DNA from 2 places in the Alteromonas mediterranea DE genome. Region 2 is predicted to be linked to the other one. Evidence: predicted binding sites of a transcription regulator. Region 2 holds the regulator's gene; the other holds the start of a gene.
The links. The regulator sigma-54, encoded in region 2, starts transcription at its own class of promoters, with help from an activator protein. The targets are predictions, from matches to a motif close to GTTGGCACGNNNNTNGNNT.
Positions count from the first base shown of each region.

Region 1: the regulator sigma-54 is predicted to act here: its motif matches at 5,263-5,281, upstream of MADE_RS16635 (DUF2884 family protein).

Region 1 covers NC_011138.3:3,752,743-3,760,341, reverse strand. Annotated here, with positions in the region: gene msrA (peptide-methionine (S)-S-oxide reductase MsrA) at 1-169, opposite strand, end outside; gene MADE_RS16655 (thiol-disulfide oxidoreductase DCC family protein) at 431-826, shown strand; gene MADE_RS16650 (SDR family NAD(P)-dependent oxidoreductase) at 816-1,541, shown strand; gene MADE_RS16645 (sodium-dependent transporter) at 1,810-3,231, shown strand; gene MADE_RS16640 (NAD-dependent epimerase/dehydratase family protein) at 3,300-4,112, opposite strand; gene MADE_RS16635 (DUF2884 family protein) at 4,343-5,155, opposite strand; gene MADE_RS16630 (hypothetical protein) at 5,491-5,682, shown strand; gene MADE_RS16625 (mechanosensitive ion channel family protein) at 5,752-7,182, opposite strand; gene MADE_RS16620 (acyltransferase) at 7,186-7,599, opposite strand, start outside.
Region 2 covers NC_011138.3:895,143-902,741, forward strand. Annotated here, with positions in the region: gene mgtE (magnesium transporter) at 1-1,337, opposite strand, end outside; gene MADE_RS04100 (HPr family phosphocarrier protein) at 1,509-1,781, opposite strand; gene rapZ (RNase adapter RapZ) at 1,781-2,626, opposite strand; gene ptsN (PTS IIA-like nitrogen regulatory protein PtsN) at 2,715-3,158, opposite strand; gene hpf (ribosome hibernation promoting factor) at 3,172-3,459, opposite strand; gene MADE_RS04120 (RNA polymerase factor sigma-54) at 3,490-4,971, opposite strand; gene lptB (LPS export ABC transporter ATP-binding protein) at 5,045-5,770, opposite strand; gene lptA (lipopolysaccharide transport periplasmic protein LptA) at 5,773-6,327, opposite strand; gene lptC (LPS export ABC transporter periplasmic protein LptC) at 6,296-6,874, opposite strand; gene kdsC (3-deoxy-manno-octulosonate-8-phosphatase KdsC) at 6,871-7,419, opposite strand; gene MADE_RS04145 (KpsF/GutQ family sugar-phosphate isomerase) at 7,420-7,599, opposite strand, start outside.

The sequences.
Region 1 (7,599 bases), 1.6 Mb from region 2:
CCTCGGCGTGGCCGGTAGTACCGGTGCATACTTCTTCATAAGTTGGATCGGCTTTTTCGCCCCCAGCATAGCCAGAAATAGCTTTTTCTACACCCTCAACGGTGTTAAACGCTGATTCGATACACCAAAAGCATCCGCCCGCCAAAGTCGCGACTTGTAAATTTGCCATAATAAAACCTCTCATAATCTATGGTTGTAGTGTGGGTGCGCCCCGCCTTCAACACAAGTCATCCAAGCGTGTTTTTTTATCGTATAAACGAATATTAAATAAGAATAATGTGATGTCATCGCAAAAGGTTTTAAGCTTGACGCTCCAAATGCGCGTGATGAGTTTTACGATAGATTACGGCTCCAGTGAGGGTTATTGATTTTGCCTGTTCGGGCAAAACAGCCATTATCGATGCGTTCTATGTAGTAGAGGTAGTAAAAAGTGATCATTTTCTATGACGGCTATTGCCCCTTATGTATCGCAGAGATGCGACACCTAGCAAAACGAGATAAACACAACAAGCTAACGCTGGTTGATATTCAGTCGCCTGATTTTTCTATTCGCTATCCCGCGCTAGACTGGCACGCGCTTAATGCCAGAATACATGGACTTCGTGATGATGGTACCTTGATAACCGGCCTCGATGTCACCCATGAGGCGTGGAAAGCGGTTGGTGTAGGCTGGCTTTACGCGCCCCTTCGTTGGCCGCTTATTCGCCACGTGGCCGATGCCTTTTATAACGTTTTCGCGAAGCATAGATACACTATTTCTTATTTGCTGACGGGCAAAAAACGCCAGTGCGACCGCTGTATACCAGGAGAGCCCAATGAAAAATAAGGTGTTAGTTGTTGGGGCTTCTGGGGGAATTGGGGCTGCGCTAGTTGACCAATACCGCTCAATGGGCAATGACGTTATCGCGGTAAGCCGTGCGCCGGCTTCAGACTTTGAGCAAACAGAAAGTGTCACATATTATCAAATCTCAACGCAGGACGATAAACACATAGGTGAGTTTGTACAGCAGTTAGCGCAGCAGGGGGTAGTGATAAGCGCTGTGGTGATAACCACGGGTTTTTTGCATAACGAGGAAAACGCCATTCACCCGGAAAAGCGTTTAGAGGATATAAACGAAGCGGCACTGTCGGCGTATTTTGGTACTAACAGCATTACGCCTGCGCTGTGGCTAAAACACCTTGTTAATATCGTGAGCAAAGAAGGCTCGACCCTTGTATGTCTAAGTGCACGTGTGGGCAGTATTTCTGATAACGGCTTGGGTGGCTGGTATGGCTATCGCGCGTCGAAAGCCGCACTTAACATGTTTGTTAAAACCGCATCGGTTGAATACAAGCGTAGAGTAAAAAATACAATGCTGGTTTGCTATCACCCGGGCACCGTTGATACCGGGCTTTCAAAGCCTTTTCAAAAGAATGTCGCTGCTAAGAAACTATTTACCCCTGAGTTTACGGCGAAACAGCTTATTACGCACCTTTCTCAACTAGATAGAGAGCAAGTTTGCCATTTTATCGACTGGAACGGTGAAGTGGTAACTTGGTGATACGGTCTTTCATCATTTCAACAAGTTCAACATCAAGACTTTTTATTTCACTGCTGTTACCATGCTATTTTTGGGATTGGTGCAGCGTATTGATAAGCCCATAAAGGTTGCAATACAACGCGTTGACGCCACACGTGAGTCATAATAACAGAACGCCATCCTGATAATAAAATAATACCAGTTCGCATGGCATTAACCTTCGACATACAACAGGTGTCGGGTTTTTATTGCGAACTGCTATAACAATAACTCAACGAGAGGAAGGGATATGAGCGGGGCCAGAGAACAGTTCGGATCGCGCATAGGTTTTATTTTGGCTGCTGCCGGTTCTGCAGTAGGCATTGGTAATTTGGTTGGTTTCCCTGTCGGTGCAGCTAAAAACGGCGGCGGCGCATTTTTGTTAATGTACGCCATTTTCGTTTTTGCGATATGTTTGCCGGTTATGCTGGCGGAAATGTCAGTAGGACGCCATGCTAAAAAAGACCCATTAGGCGCGTACAGCGATATCAGCGGTAACGAAAAAAAATGGAAGGTCGCAGGTTGGTTAGCCATTGCTACACCTTTCATGATTGCCGTTTTCTACATGGTTATCACCGTGTGGCTTTTTGGCTATTTGTTTGAAGCGGTAAGCGGAAACTTAGACAAACTCGCTAACCCCGAAACCTTTGTGCTGTTTATTAACTCAGAGGCAATCTTCGCCTATATGGCAGTTGTGGTTGGGGTGGTGTACCTCATACTTCAAGGCGGGGTAAAAGAAGGCATCGAAAAAGCGGCAAAGCTGCTTATGCCAGCACTCTTTGTTATGCTCATTGGCTTGGTAGTGTTTGTACTGACCCGAGAAAATGCCATGGCTGGGGTTAAGTTCTATATCGTGCCTGAGTTTTCAAAAATCACGGCTGAAGTTGTCAACGGCGCCTTGTCGCAAGCCTTCTTTTCGCTGTCGTTAGGTATGGGTATTCTGATCACTTACGGAAGCTATATTGATAAACGAGCGGATGTGCCTAACTCGGCCAAATTGGTTGCATTAACCGATACGGCGGTTGCATTTACTGCGGGGTTAATGATTCTTCCGGCTATCTTCTCCTTTAACCCAGATATTAACCCTGATGATTTAAGTGAGTCTTCGGTTGGCATGATCTTTACTTACCTACCGAGTATCTTTCTCGCGTTACAAGATTCAATCGGGTATCTCGGTGCGTCGATTGTAGCGAGCTTGTTCTTCTTGCTTGTGTTCTTCGCAGCAATTACTTCACTGGTATCTATTTTTGAAGTACCGGTTGCGGCATTGATGGACGAGAAAGGCGTAAGTCGCAAATGGGCGCTAGGCTCTTTAGGCAGTATTATGATTGTGTTAGCCATTTTGAGCGCATTATCGTTCGGTAAAGTGGATATGTTGACTTCGTTTATGCACTACGCAGGGGCAGATAAGTCTTTGTTTGATGTGATTTACGACGTGTTCTACGACACTATTTTACCGCTCAACGGCTTACTTATTTGCTTGTTTGTTATTTACCGTTGGAAGAGCGCTAACTTCAACGCGTCTTTGGAAGAAGGTAGCAGCGGATACAAGGGTAGCTGGTTTGAAAAGTATGTAGATGTGTCGCTTAAAACCTTTATACCGTTAATTCTGCTTGTTATTTTTATAAACACAGTCGCAGTGAAATATTTTGGGTTTAACCTTTTCGGGTAAACCGCTTCACACATTACATCTAAACAAAAACGGCAAGCTTGGTAACGGGCTTGCCGTTTTTTATTGATTTAGAACATGCGATAGGGGTCAGCGAACTCGGGCGTAATACCTAACTGCGCCCAGCATTCGCGGGCGTCAATTACTTTCCCGCCAGGCTCAGCGTCGGTCCCTGTAAAATCAGGCGGCTCAATACCCATGGCTTTAGCAGCCTCAACATAGTACAGCCCCCGTTTGGGGTGAGACAAACTACACAGATGTATCGTGTCATTCAGTGGGGTACAGCGAATAATTTCGCCAAGCGCCTTAACGATATCAAAAACGTGAACCAGGTTTATTCTTTTATTACCCGCTTCTAGCTGACGTCCACTTAACGAACGGGCCGGGTGACGGTCTGGGCCAACCAAGCCCGCTAACCGCACAATACTTACGTTAATTTGCTCTCGCAGTGACAGTAAATATTGCTCTATTGCTACATGCGCTTTTGCCGACGCAGTTTGAGGGTTGGTTGGGGCCTGCGCTGTCAATGTCTCATCAGTATTATCACCGTAAACCGAGGTCGTACTGATAAAAACAATATGCCCAACGCCCGCCCTGATCGCGCTATCTATTAATGACAGCATGTGCTTTGTAAAGGCGTCTAAATTGGTGCTTCGTCGGCCGGGCGGTACATTGAGTAATAAGGTTGCATTAGGTAAATAGCGTTCAAGGGGCTTGGTGTTATCTCCTAGCGCATATTCAAGTGCTTCGATACCTTGCGCTTGTAACGCATGGCATTTGTCCCGACTTCTACTTGTGCCGACAATATTGAAATCATCGTTAAGTGCTTCGCCAACATACCCGGCTAACCATCCATAACCCGTAATTACTAAATTTAGCGTCATAGTCTCAATACCCTTTGTTTAATAGCCGTAGATTACATTAATTTGCAAAGCCTTGCTTTTATCAATACGTAAGTCGTTTTACTGATTGCCTTAAAAAGCGGCACTAAAAGCGCAAAGGTTTAAACGGGGTTAATACACGAGTATAGGGGGCGGACTTGCGAAAAAAGCCAACTATGGGCGTTACCCATCATTGGCTTTATAGATGTTAATGGTTTTGATACGAAGGGCTATTACATCATCATTTCTGCATGACCATCGATATCTAACAGGTTCAGCTCTTCAAGCCCGGCAATTGACGCCTGCATTTTTCCTTCAGCATAATCAGCCTGTTTCAACACTTTACACAAAGCATCGCCTTTTTCTTCTAATGCGGCGGCTTGACTCTCAAGACGATATTCTAGGTCTTCACCCCAACGTTCCATTTTTTCTTCGAATTCAGACATATCGCCGCCTTCCCATAGCATCTGAGTACCTACGGCTATTAAAATTCTGCCTATCGACTCGCTAATCAATGACTCTATCTGTGTTTCAAATTCTTGTTCCCAGCTTTCGTCAAACCAACCTGGCTCATCGAACTTGGTTGAATCGACACGGATATTACCCGCTTCATCATAAAATGAGGTGTTGAGCTTAGCGTCGAGCGAGTCAAAGAGTTCACGAAAGTCGTCGCCCATTTGGTCGCCGCCAAGGAGCTCTGTGAATACTTCAGTTACCGCGACATTAGCAATCTCTAAACCTTCACTGGCAATGTTCAGTGTCATTGGAATGGCCATATCTATATTGTCGTAGTATTCACCCACCCACTTTTTTTGCTCGCGATTAAGCGACACAGCTTCGCCGTTAACGGTCATATTGTGTTGAGCGTCTATGCTCATCACCGAGCCATTATCCATGGTTACGGTTAACTCGCCTTGATAGTATTGAATGTGACCATCAAGCTCCATATCACAGCTGGTGGTCTGAAAGTTCTTATCGTGTGCAAGTGCCTGTCCACTGATTAAAGCGCTGGTGATGACAACTGAAAGTAATAGTTTGTTAGACATTGTTCATTCCTTATTTCACTAATAACACGGTAGTGCGCGTGCAAAATGTAGTTCGGTATAGCCAGGGCTTGCTAAAAGCGGCGGCGATAGCCTGTTTGCAAAGAATAGAGCAATGCTCTTGCCATAATTTAAAGATTATATTTTTCAGTGGGTTATGTTTTTTTGAGAGGGCGGGAAATATAGGCGGCTTCATTTTTTGGCGAATATAATAATAAATTAGCCATTTTGACTAAGATCAATTTATGCCTTTTACGGCATATTTAAACCCATCCAAGCATGTTCAAATCTTAATTATTGGTGCATAATACCCCCAATAATTTTAAGGGGTTATCACAATGGCTGATTGGATTAATGCAATTATGTTTGGTGTTGCGCTAATTGCCTTTACGCTAGGGCTAAGCAGCATCGTTATGGGCTTTATGACTGCTAAAGCAGGTGCTGAAGGTATGCAGGAAAAAATCGAGTACGGTTTTTTTGGCGTTACAGGTTTGGTGCTTTGCATGCTGATGGCCTATGCCTTAGCTTAAGCAAAAAGCGTTATGAAAAAACCGGCTTCAAAGCCGGTTTTTTTACGTCTGTAAAACAGTTATTGATGGTTACGCTTTCGGCGTGCTGTGAGGCTCTGCAGGCGTGTTTACACTACGCTCTGTCCTTTCATCGGCACTTTCATCGGCACTTCCATCAGAACTTTCACTTGTACTTTGCTTGGCACTATTATCAGCACCTTGCCTGGCGTTCACCTTTGCCTCTTGCTGATAGGCACTGTGCTCGCGGTGGGCTAAAAGCGAGAGGTGACCGTCTCGCTGGTAGGCGCGTAGGTCGAACAGGTCAAGCATGGCCATGACGTGGTCGAAAATATCCGACTGTACTTTCTCGTATTTGACCCATTCTTTTTCTGCGCTAAAGCAATAAATTTCTAAGGGCAAACCTAGCTCATTAGGGGGAAGCTGCCTAACCATAAGCGTAAGCTCTTGGTTGATATTCGCATGCTTGCGCAAATAGGCTTCTAAGTAGGCTCTAAACGTACCGATATTGGTTAGCTTGCGGTTATTGAGTAAATCCGACTCATCAATGGAGTAATCCCTGTGATAAGCACGCAGTTCGTTTTTCTTTTTATCGATATATTCGTTGATATAACGAATTTTTGAAAAGCGGTCTAACATATCTTTGTCGCAGAGTTTGATAGAGTGCACATCAATATAAATGGCGCGCTTAATTCTGCGGCCGCCGGACTCCTGCATGCCTCGCCAGTTCTTCACCGCTTCAGTAGTAAGGCTATAAGTAGGTAGTGTCGAGATTGTTTTGTCCCAGTTTTGTACCTTTACATTGGTTAAGCCTATTTCAAGTATTTCACCGTCAACTTCGTATTTCGGCATGGCTATCCAATCACCGGTATTAAACATGCGGTTGGCGGCAATCTGTATACCGGCCACAAAACCTAAAATAGTGTCTCTGAATATCAATAACAGCACCGCGGCAATAGCGGTTAGGCCCGATACAATAAGCAACGGACTTCTATCGACTATTAAAGAAATACTCAGCAGTATAGTAATGATTGCAAAGGCAAGTTTAGTCACCTGAATGAACCCTGTAATCGGGGCTCGTCGGGAAAGGGCTGAGGCGTTGTAAACGTCTTCTACTGTGCTTAGCATGGCGTACAAAGCGAGTAAGCCACTGTAAAGCATATACAGCTGAGCACTTTTGATTACCATACCGTGCATGACGGCTTCATCATCGATAAGTACTGGAGTGGCAACGTAGATGAATAGCGCAGGGAAGAGGTGCATTAAAGGTCTAAAGAAGCCATGCTCTTGAAGCGCGTTGTCCCATTTATTATTAGACTTGTAAACCCAGCTAGCAATTTGCGGGCGTACTAATAACCGCGCAATAATATAAATGAACGCTGCAATTATCAGGGTAGACCCTAGTGCAAGCACTGTATAAAGCGGGTCCTCAGTGGTTAAGTTTGGGAAAACGTCGTTTACCAAGTGTATAAAGTAATCGCGTACTGAAGCACTCACTTCCATTATTTATGACTCCAATAATTGCTTTATGCGGTTGTCTTTATTTTTCCATAAGCTATTTAACCAGTTTTGGAAATAAAGACGAAATTCAGACTCTGTACGTTCTGACTGCTGTTGTAACTCGGGTACAGGCGTTACGTTTACATCAATAACAATTTTAGTCATCTGGCCGCTTAACATTGCCATCATCGGATGACGTTTATTTTCAGGGTAGAGCAAAGAAATATCCAGTACGTTCGTAAATAACTCGCCCATGGCTGATAAGGCGAAAGACACGCCCCCCGCCTTAGGTGGAAGTAAGTTGACATAGGGGCTTTGCTTTGAAAGGTGCTTCTGTGATGTAAAGCGTGTTCCTTCAACAAAATTTATCACTGTAGTCGGCACGGTTCTGAACTTTTCACAATACGCTTTAGTGGTTTC
Region 2 (7,599 bases):
GTACCTAGGAAGGCGAAAATACCGACTACATCGGTAATAGTGGTTAAGATAACGCTACCTGCTAGTGCCGGGTCTATTTTAAGACGCTTCATGATCATCGGTAATGTTGCGCCCGCTAACGCCGCAGCAATCATGTTTATCATCATGGCAAACGCAATGATAATGCCCAGCATGTAATCTTGTTTCCAGAGCGCAATGACAGAGGCAATTAAAATAGCCCATATAGCGCCATTTAAAAAGCCTATCGCGATTTCTTTACTGATCAGCCAGCGCGAGTTACTGGCATTAACGTGACCTAACGCCATACCGCGAATAACAAGGGTTAGGGTCTGGTTTCCTGCTACGCCGCCCATGCTTGGCACAATAGTGTTCAAAATAGCTAATACCGCTAATTGACTTAGCGCCGCTTCAAATAAGTCACTTACCATTGCAGCCATTAGCGCAGTAACAAGGTTTACTGCCAACCATACCGATCTGCGCTTAGTACTTTGCATGACGGGGGCAAAAGTATCTTCGTCGTCATCTAGACCCGCCATACTCATCATCGAGTGTTCGGCGTCTTCGCGAATGATATCTACCACGTCATCAATGGTAATTCGGCCCACCAGCCGGTTGTTTTCATCAACCACTGGCGCTGATAGCCAGTTATAGCGCTCGAACAGACTGGCGACTTCGTCATCAGGCATATTTACCGGAATGGCTTCCGACTCTTCATCCATGACTTCTGATACCTTATTATCGGTTTCAGCGGTCAGTAAACGCGCTACAGGAACAATACCAACCAAGTTATCGGTTCGGTTAACTACGTAAAAGGTATCGGTGTTTTCCGGAAGCTCCCCTTTCAATCGAATATAGCGCAGTACCACATCAACCGTGACGTCAGGTCGTAAGGTGATGGTATCTGTGTTCATGATGAAACCAGCGGTCTCTTCACCATAAGATAGGGCTTGTTCTGCACGTAAACGGTCTTGCGCATCCATTGAGTCGAGAATGTCGGCAAGAACGGGCTCTGGCAGGCTGCTTAGCGTTTCGGCTAAGTCGTCGGTGTCCATCTCTTCAAGTGCATCAACCACATTGGCCGGAAGCATCTTGGTAATAATACCGTTTCGTACATCATCAGACAGTTCCTCTAAGATGTCGCCGTGAAAGTCGCTATCAATGAGTTCCCATAATTCGTCACGGGTTCTACTCGGGCTCGATTCCAGTATGTGGGCGACATCAGAAGGGGGAAGTTCAAGCAGAAGCTTACGTACTGAGACAAACTGACCGTTAGTCAACGCGGCATTAAGGGCGCGTAACTGGGTTTGTACGTATTTAGAAACAAGCGCTTCTGCCATAAGGCGTTATTCCTACCTGCTATTAAGATGAACGGTGAAGGCTTTAAAGCCTAAGTGGGCGTAGAATATCGCAATTACGATGAGTCTGTCATGAAAATTGCGTGGCTTTTGCGCAGTATAACTATAAAACGGCGCTAAACGTTTAATAAGTAATCAGGTGACGGATTTAAACTATTCGTCTTCGTTAAACTTACCTTCTATGAGCTCTTCAATGGCAGCAAGGGCGTCAACATCATCGTTTCCATCTACAATAACATCTACTTGTTCACCTTGATGGCTTTCCAGCATCATTAAACCAAGAACGCTGCTGGCGTCAGCCTCTTTATCGCCTTTCTTTAAAATAATTTTGGCGTCGAACTGATTGGCAAGCTTCACTAATTGGGTCGCTGCTCTTGCATGTAATCCCAGCTTATTTACGATGGTTAGCGTTTTTTTAATTGTCATTACTGGTTTAGCTCTCGATGGCGAATTTGTACATCTGGGTGTATTTCGCTGAAGGTTTTCGACAGAGTTTGGGCAATATACACAGAGCGGTGTTGCCCGCCTGTACAGCCAATAGCGACTGTTACGTAACTTCTGTTGTTGCGCTCTAAATGAGGTAGCCAGGTGGTAATTAAATTCTGAATTTGCCAGATGAACTTGGTAACAACGGGTTGAGAGCCTAAGAAAACCTCAACGGGCGCATCAAGCCCTGTTAGGTGCTTCAGGTCAGGCTCCCAGTGAGGATTAGGTAAAAAGCGCGCATCAAAAACATAATCGGCATCTTTCGGAATACCGTGTTTGAAGCCAAAAGATTCAAACACCAGCACTAAGCGGGAGCTTTTCTTACCGAGTATTCGCTCGCGTATCAACTCAGCAAGTTGGTGAATAGTCAGTTTGTCTGTATCTAAATACAAGTCTGCCCGTTCAGCGATAGGGGCTAGCAAGGCTGACTCTGCCCTTATGGCTTCAGATAGAGACTTATTGAGCTTCGCAAGGGGATGCAGACGTCGGGTTTCGCTGAAGCGTTTTACCAGCACATCATCGCTGGCATCGATATAGACAATGGTCATTGACCACGACGACGGAAGATAATCTAAAATTTCTACCAGATCATCAGGGTTTTTCGGCAAGTTACGCACATCAATGCTCACCGCCACTTGGTCGTATTCATCAACAACAGTGTGGGTTAGGGTAGGAAGTAGGTTTACAGGAATGTTGTCAACGCAGTAGTACCCTAAATCTTCCAATGCGCGAAGTGCGACAGACTTACCAGACCCCGAACGACCACTGATTATAATCAGCTTCACCTAATTTCTCCCAAATCTTCTGGTTTTATCGCATACGCTTTATTGTCTTAAGCGCCTTGGTCACGACCTCGCTAAGGCGCTTAAATCTTTAACTTAGTGCAGAAAGAATATCATCGCTTGTACTGGCACGACGTATCGCTTTAATCGTTTCTTTATCGCTTAGTTTACCGGCTACCGTGGCTAATGTTTGTAGATGGCCTTCGGTTTGCTCTTCAGGAACAAGTAACGCGAAAAATATATCTACCGGCTTTTCATCGAGCGCGTCAAAATTAATGGCTGGCGTACTGGTGACAACAATGGCGATCACCTTTTCTAAACCTGGCAAGCGCCCATGTGGTAACGCAATGCCATTGCCGATTCCGGTACTACCCATACGCTCTCGAGACATCAAACTATTAAGTACCGTTGCCTGATCGATGTTATCGTTATTTTTGGCAGCGATATCTGCGATGATCTCAAGAATTCGCTTTTTACTATTACACTGAACCGCACACTCGGTGCGGTCCAGACTTACGATGGCTTGTATATCCATACTTATTTAGCTACTAATGTTTTTTCAGTTTTTCCTTATGCTTGATTACCTGCCGGTCGAGTTTATCAACCATGCTGTCAATCGCCGCATACATGTCGGTATTTTCTGAGGATGCGAATACTTCAGCGCCACTTAAATGAACGGTCGCTTCGGCTTTTTGATTTAATTTTTCAACGTTCAGGATGACATGCACATTAGAAATGTGATCAAAGTGACGTTCAAGTTTGCTGAACTTCGTATCGACATAATTACGCAAAGAGTCGGTGATTTCGACATGATGACCAGTTAGGTTGATTTGCATATTTCGTCTTCCTTATATTATTAAGCCCGTTTAAATTAGGCTCTTGCGTTGGTTCGACGGCGGGATCGACAATGATTCCCGGTATTTTGCTATTGTTCGCCGGGCAACTTTAATGCCTTGTTCGGCCAACAATGAAGCAATCTTGCTATCACTTAGTGGCTTGCTCGGCTTTTCAGCCGCCACTAGCTTTTTGATCAATGCACGAATCGCGGTAGATGAACACTCACCACCAGAGTCTGTTGCTACGTGGCTAGAGAAGAAGTACTTCAATTCGAAGATACCACGTGGTGTATGCATATACTTTTGCGTTGTGACGCGTGAAATCGTTGATTCGTGCATATCTACCATTTCTGCGACATCGTTAAGCACCATAGGTTTCATCATTTCCGGGCCATGTTCAAAAAAGCCCATCTGCTGCTGCACAATACAGTTTGCCACCTTCATTAAGGTTTCGTTGCGAGATTCAAGGCTCTTAATGAACCACTTAGCCTCTTGCATGTGTGAGCGGATGAATTGTGAGTCGCTACTATTTTTGGCACGACGACTCATTGCAGCGTATTGTTGATTTACACTCAACTTAGGCAGGCTGTCGGGGTTTAGCTCAACCACCCAACGGCCATTCTTTTTGGCGACCGAGACATCAGGAATAACGTACTCAGGCTCTTTAGTAACTAAAGCACTACCTGGGCGAGGATTCAAGGTTTGTAATAAACGCATTGCCTCGCGCAGCTGATCTTCCTTCAAGCGGCTCTTACGCATTAACGTGCGATAATCTTTACTGCTTAATAGGTCTGAATATTCTTCTATAAGCTGTTTGGCTTCGTTAAGCCATGGTGTGTCTTCTGAGAACTGGCGCAGTTGCACCATTAGACATTCCTGCGGCGAGCGGGAGCCCGAACCAATGGGGTCGAACATCTGAATACGCTTAAGTACGCATTCTATTTCGTCCATTTCTATAGGCTCTTCCATATCCTCAGAGTTTACCGCGTCAAGAATGTCTTCAAGGGTCACGGTTAAATAGCCAGACTCGTCAATAGAGTCGATAATTGCCGTAGCAATGGCGCGGTCGGTATCTGAGAAATGGGTCAATCGCATCTGCCACGACAAATGTTCCTGAATATCCTCGGTGGTTTCGCCTTGAAATATTTGTTCATCGTCATTTGAAGGACCTGGCGCTGGGGCCGATGACGCTGAATAGTATTCATCCCATGTGCTGTCGATAGGAAATTCATCGGGAAGGTCGTTTTTTTCTAACGCGTCACCCGCTTCCAATGTATCGCTAGACGCTGTCGCAGACGCTTCTGTCACGCTATCGTCGCTATCGATATTATTTTTTTCTACTTGCGGCTCGTCGTTACCTTCTTCAACTTCCAATAAAGGGTTTGAATCGAGGGCTTCTTGAATCTCCTGCTGAAGATCAAGCGTAGATAGCTGCAGCAGTTTTATCGCCTGCTGAAGCTGGGGTGTCATGGTAAGTTGTTGGCTAAATTTTAGCTGTAAAGATGGTTTCATCTACGTCTTATTTAAATGCTCTAAATTGAATACACCAGAGCGAAATTGAAAAATGACAATTCAGTTACACTAACTATAGCCTGAATTGTTCGCCTAGGTATACATCCCTTACTTTTTGATTACTTAAAACCTGTTCCGCTGTTCCTTGCGCGATAAGCTCGCCATGACTCACAATGTACGCTTTCTCACAAACATCCAATGTTTCTCGCACGTTATGGTCGGTGATAAGGATTCCAATACCCCTATCTCGAAGATGCTGTATTATCTTCTTTATATCATTAACTGATATTGGATCAACACCAGCAAACGGTTCGTCTAATAAAATAAATTGCGGATTAGCTGCTAGTGCGCGTGCTATTTCAACACGTCGTCGTTCACCACCGGACAAACTCATCCCTGTACTATTACGTATATGGTTAATATTAAATTCATCAAGTAGCGCGTCAGCTTCTTCTTCTTGCTGCTGTGAATTTAAATCCTTACGGGTTTGCAAAATGGCCATGATATTTTCATGTACCGTAAGCTTTCTGAAAATTGATGCCTCTTGCGGAAGGTAGCCAATTCCGCGGCGTGCACGCTCGTGCATGGGCTGATGAGTAAGCTCATTATCATCGATTTCAATCTTGCCTTTATCCAGGTTAACCAATCCCACAATCATATAAAATGTAGTGGTCTTACCAGCGCCATTGGGGCCAAGTAGGCCAACAATTTGACCCGTCGAGACAGAAAGGCTGACGTCGCGTACTACCTGACGCGATTTATATGCCTTAGCAAGGTTGGTTGCGCTCAAAGTTGCCATTGCTATTGATTGTCCTCACTGTCTTTATCTTCTTTCTTCGATGATGTCTTGCGAATGGATTCAGGAGTAAATACCGTAGTCACTCGACCTTCTCCATTTTCGCCCGCCCCACCAGTAGCAAGTAACTGCTCGGTAATCATGTCGAAAGTAATGTTGTCACCTTGCACTTTACTGGTGTCTTGTTGAAGTTCCGCGTTTCCTGAAAGAGAAATTGTGCGATTGATCACCTCATAACGAATTTCGTTTGCCTTAGCAGACACCGGAGTACCGTCTTCTAGTGTTTGAGAATAACTGGCTGGCTTTCCTCTGGCGATAAAAATTTCGCGGCCACTACCTTCACTCGCGATAACTTCCACTTCATCGGCTTCAATCACCAGCGAACCCTGGGTAATCAGTACATCTTCTTTATACAACGCCGTTTTATTTTTACCGTCGATAAATTGAGTATTTGAGCCTATTTTAATGGGCTGCGAAAAATCATCTTCGCTTGCGCTTACCGCACCGCTAGCGATGACAAGTAATAGGCTAGTTGCTAGGGGAATAAGTGGTTTGTACATGATCTAAAAGCTCGTATTCTTGTGTGCGTAAATTCGCGTTAAACCCATTGCTCAAAATGACATATTGGGTACCCTGTATTTCAACGACTTGATCAGATGTCATTTGTTTGGTGTCTAAATTAATCTGAATGTATTCGGTTGAGAGGCTTTTGACAAAGTCATCGCTGGTTTGGTTCTCGATAACAACCTGGTTTTCTAACTGGATCAGATCGTTGTTGTAGAGCGTACCTTCTTGCGCCGTCACCACCCAAGGAGACGTAGCGTTCTCAGTATACAGTGTATATTTGGGCTGTTGGAACAATACAAAACCTAGCTGGTCGTAGTGCTCCATTGATTCGGCAAATACCTTGTGATTTAACTCGCCTTCTTGGTTGTAAAGGGTAGTGGTCAAGTTCTTCGCTTTATAGGCAGGTTTTAAGGCGCCATTCTCGCTGCTGCCTTGTGATTCTGGCTGCTCTTCCATCCACGTAGGTACATACATCAGCAACGCTAAGATAAACAGCGCCGATATACTTAAGCCTAAGCGATTAAAGCCAAATTGGCTCATACACTTGCTCCAAAAATCTCATTCGCTACGCCTTTGGCGTGTAAAATAGTATCTGATATCTCGCGCACCGCGCCAAATCCGCCTGGCAAGGTGGTTATCCAGTTCGCTTGTTTTGCCACGAAAGGGTGTGCGTCGGCAACCGCTATTTTAATCGCCACATGCTTATACATGCCGGTATCAGGCATGTCGTCGCCCACCGCGGCAACCTCGTCAGCGCTTAAACCAAGATTTTCTATCAATGTGCTCAATGCGTCAGCTTTGTTTTCTTCACCTTGAATAATGTGGGCTACGTTGAGCGCACTCATTCTGTTTTCTACAATTGCGGAACGACGCCCGGTAATAACCGCTACGTTAACACCGTTACTGACTAGGGCTTTCACCCCATAACCATCACGAGTATGGAAAGCTTTCAGTTCTTCACCGTCGTTGCCTAAATAAATTCGACCGTCTGAAAACACGCCGTCCACATCACATACCAATAACTTAACGTTAGCCAGCGCATCGAAAAGCCCGTCATCCATTTCTGTGTACAAGGTTGTTGTCATTTATAGCACTCCAGCTTTAAGTAGCATATGCATGTTAAACGCGCCCACTGGTTTGTGCTCGTTATCCGTGACCATTAATGCACTAATCTTATGAGTTTCCATTAAGTTTAATGCTTCGACAGCAAGTTGTTCGGCTGTGGTTGTTTTACCGCCTTTGGTCATAACACTTTCGACGGTTGC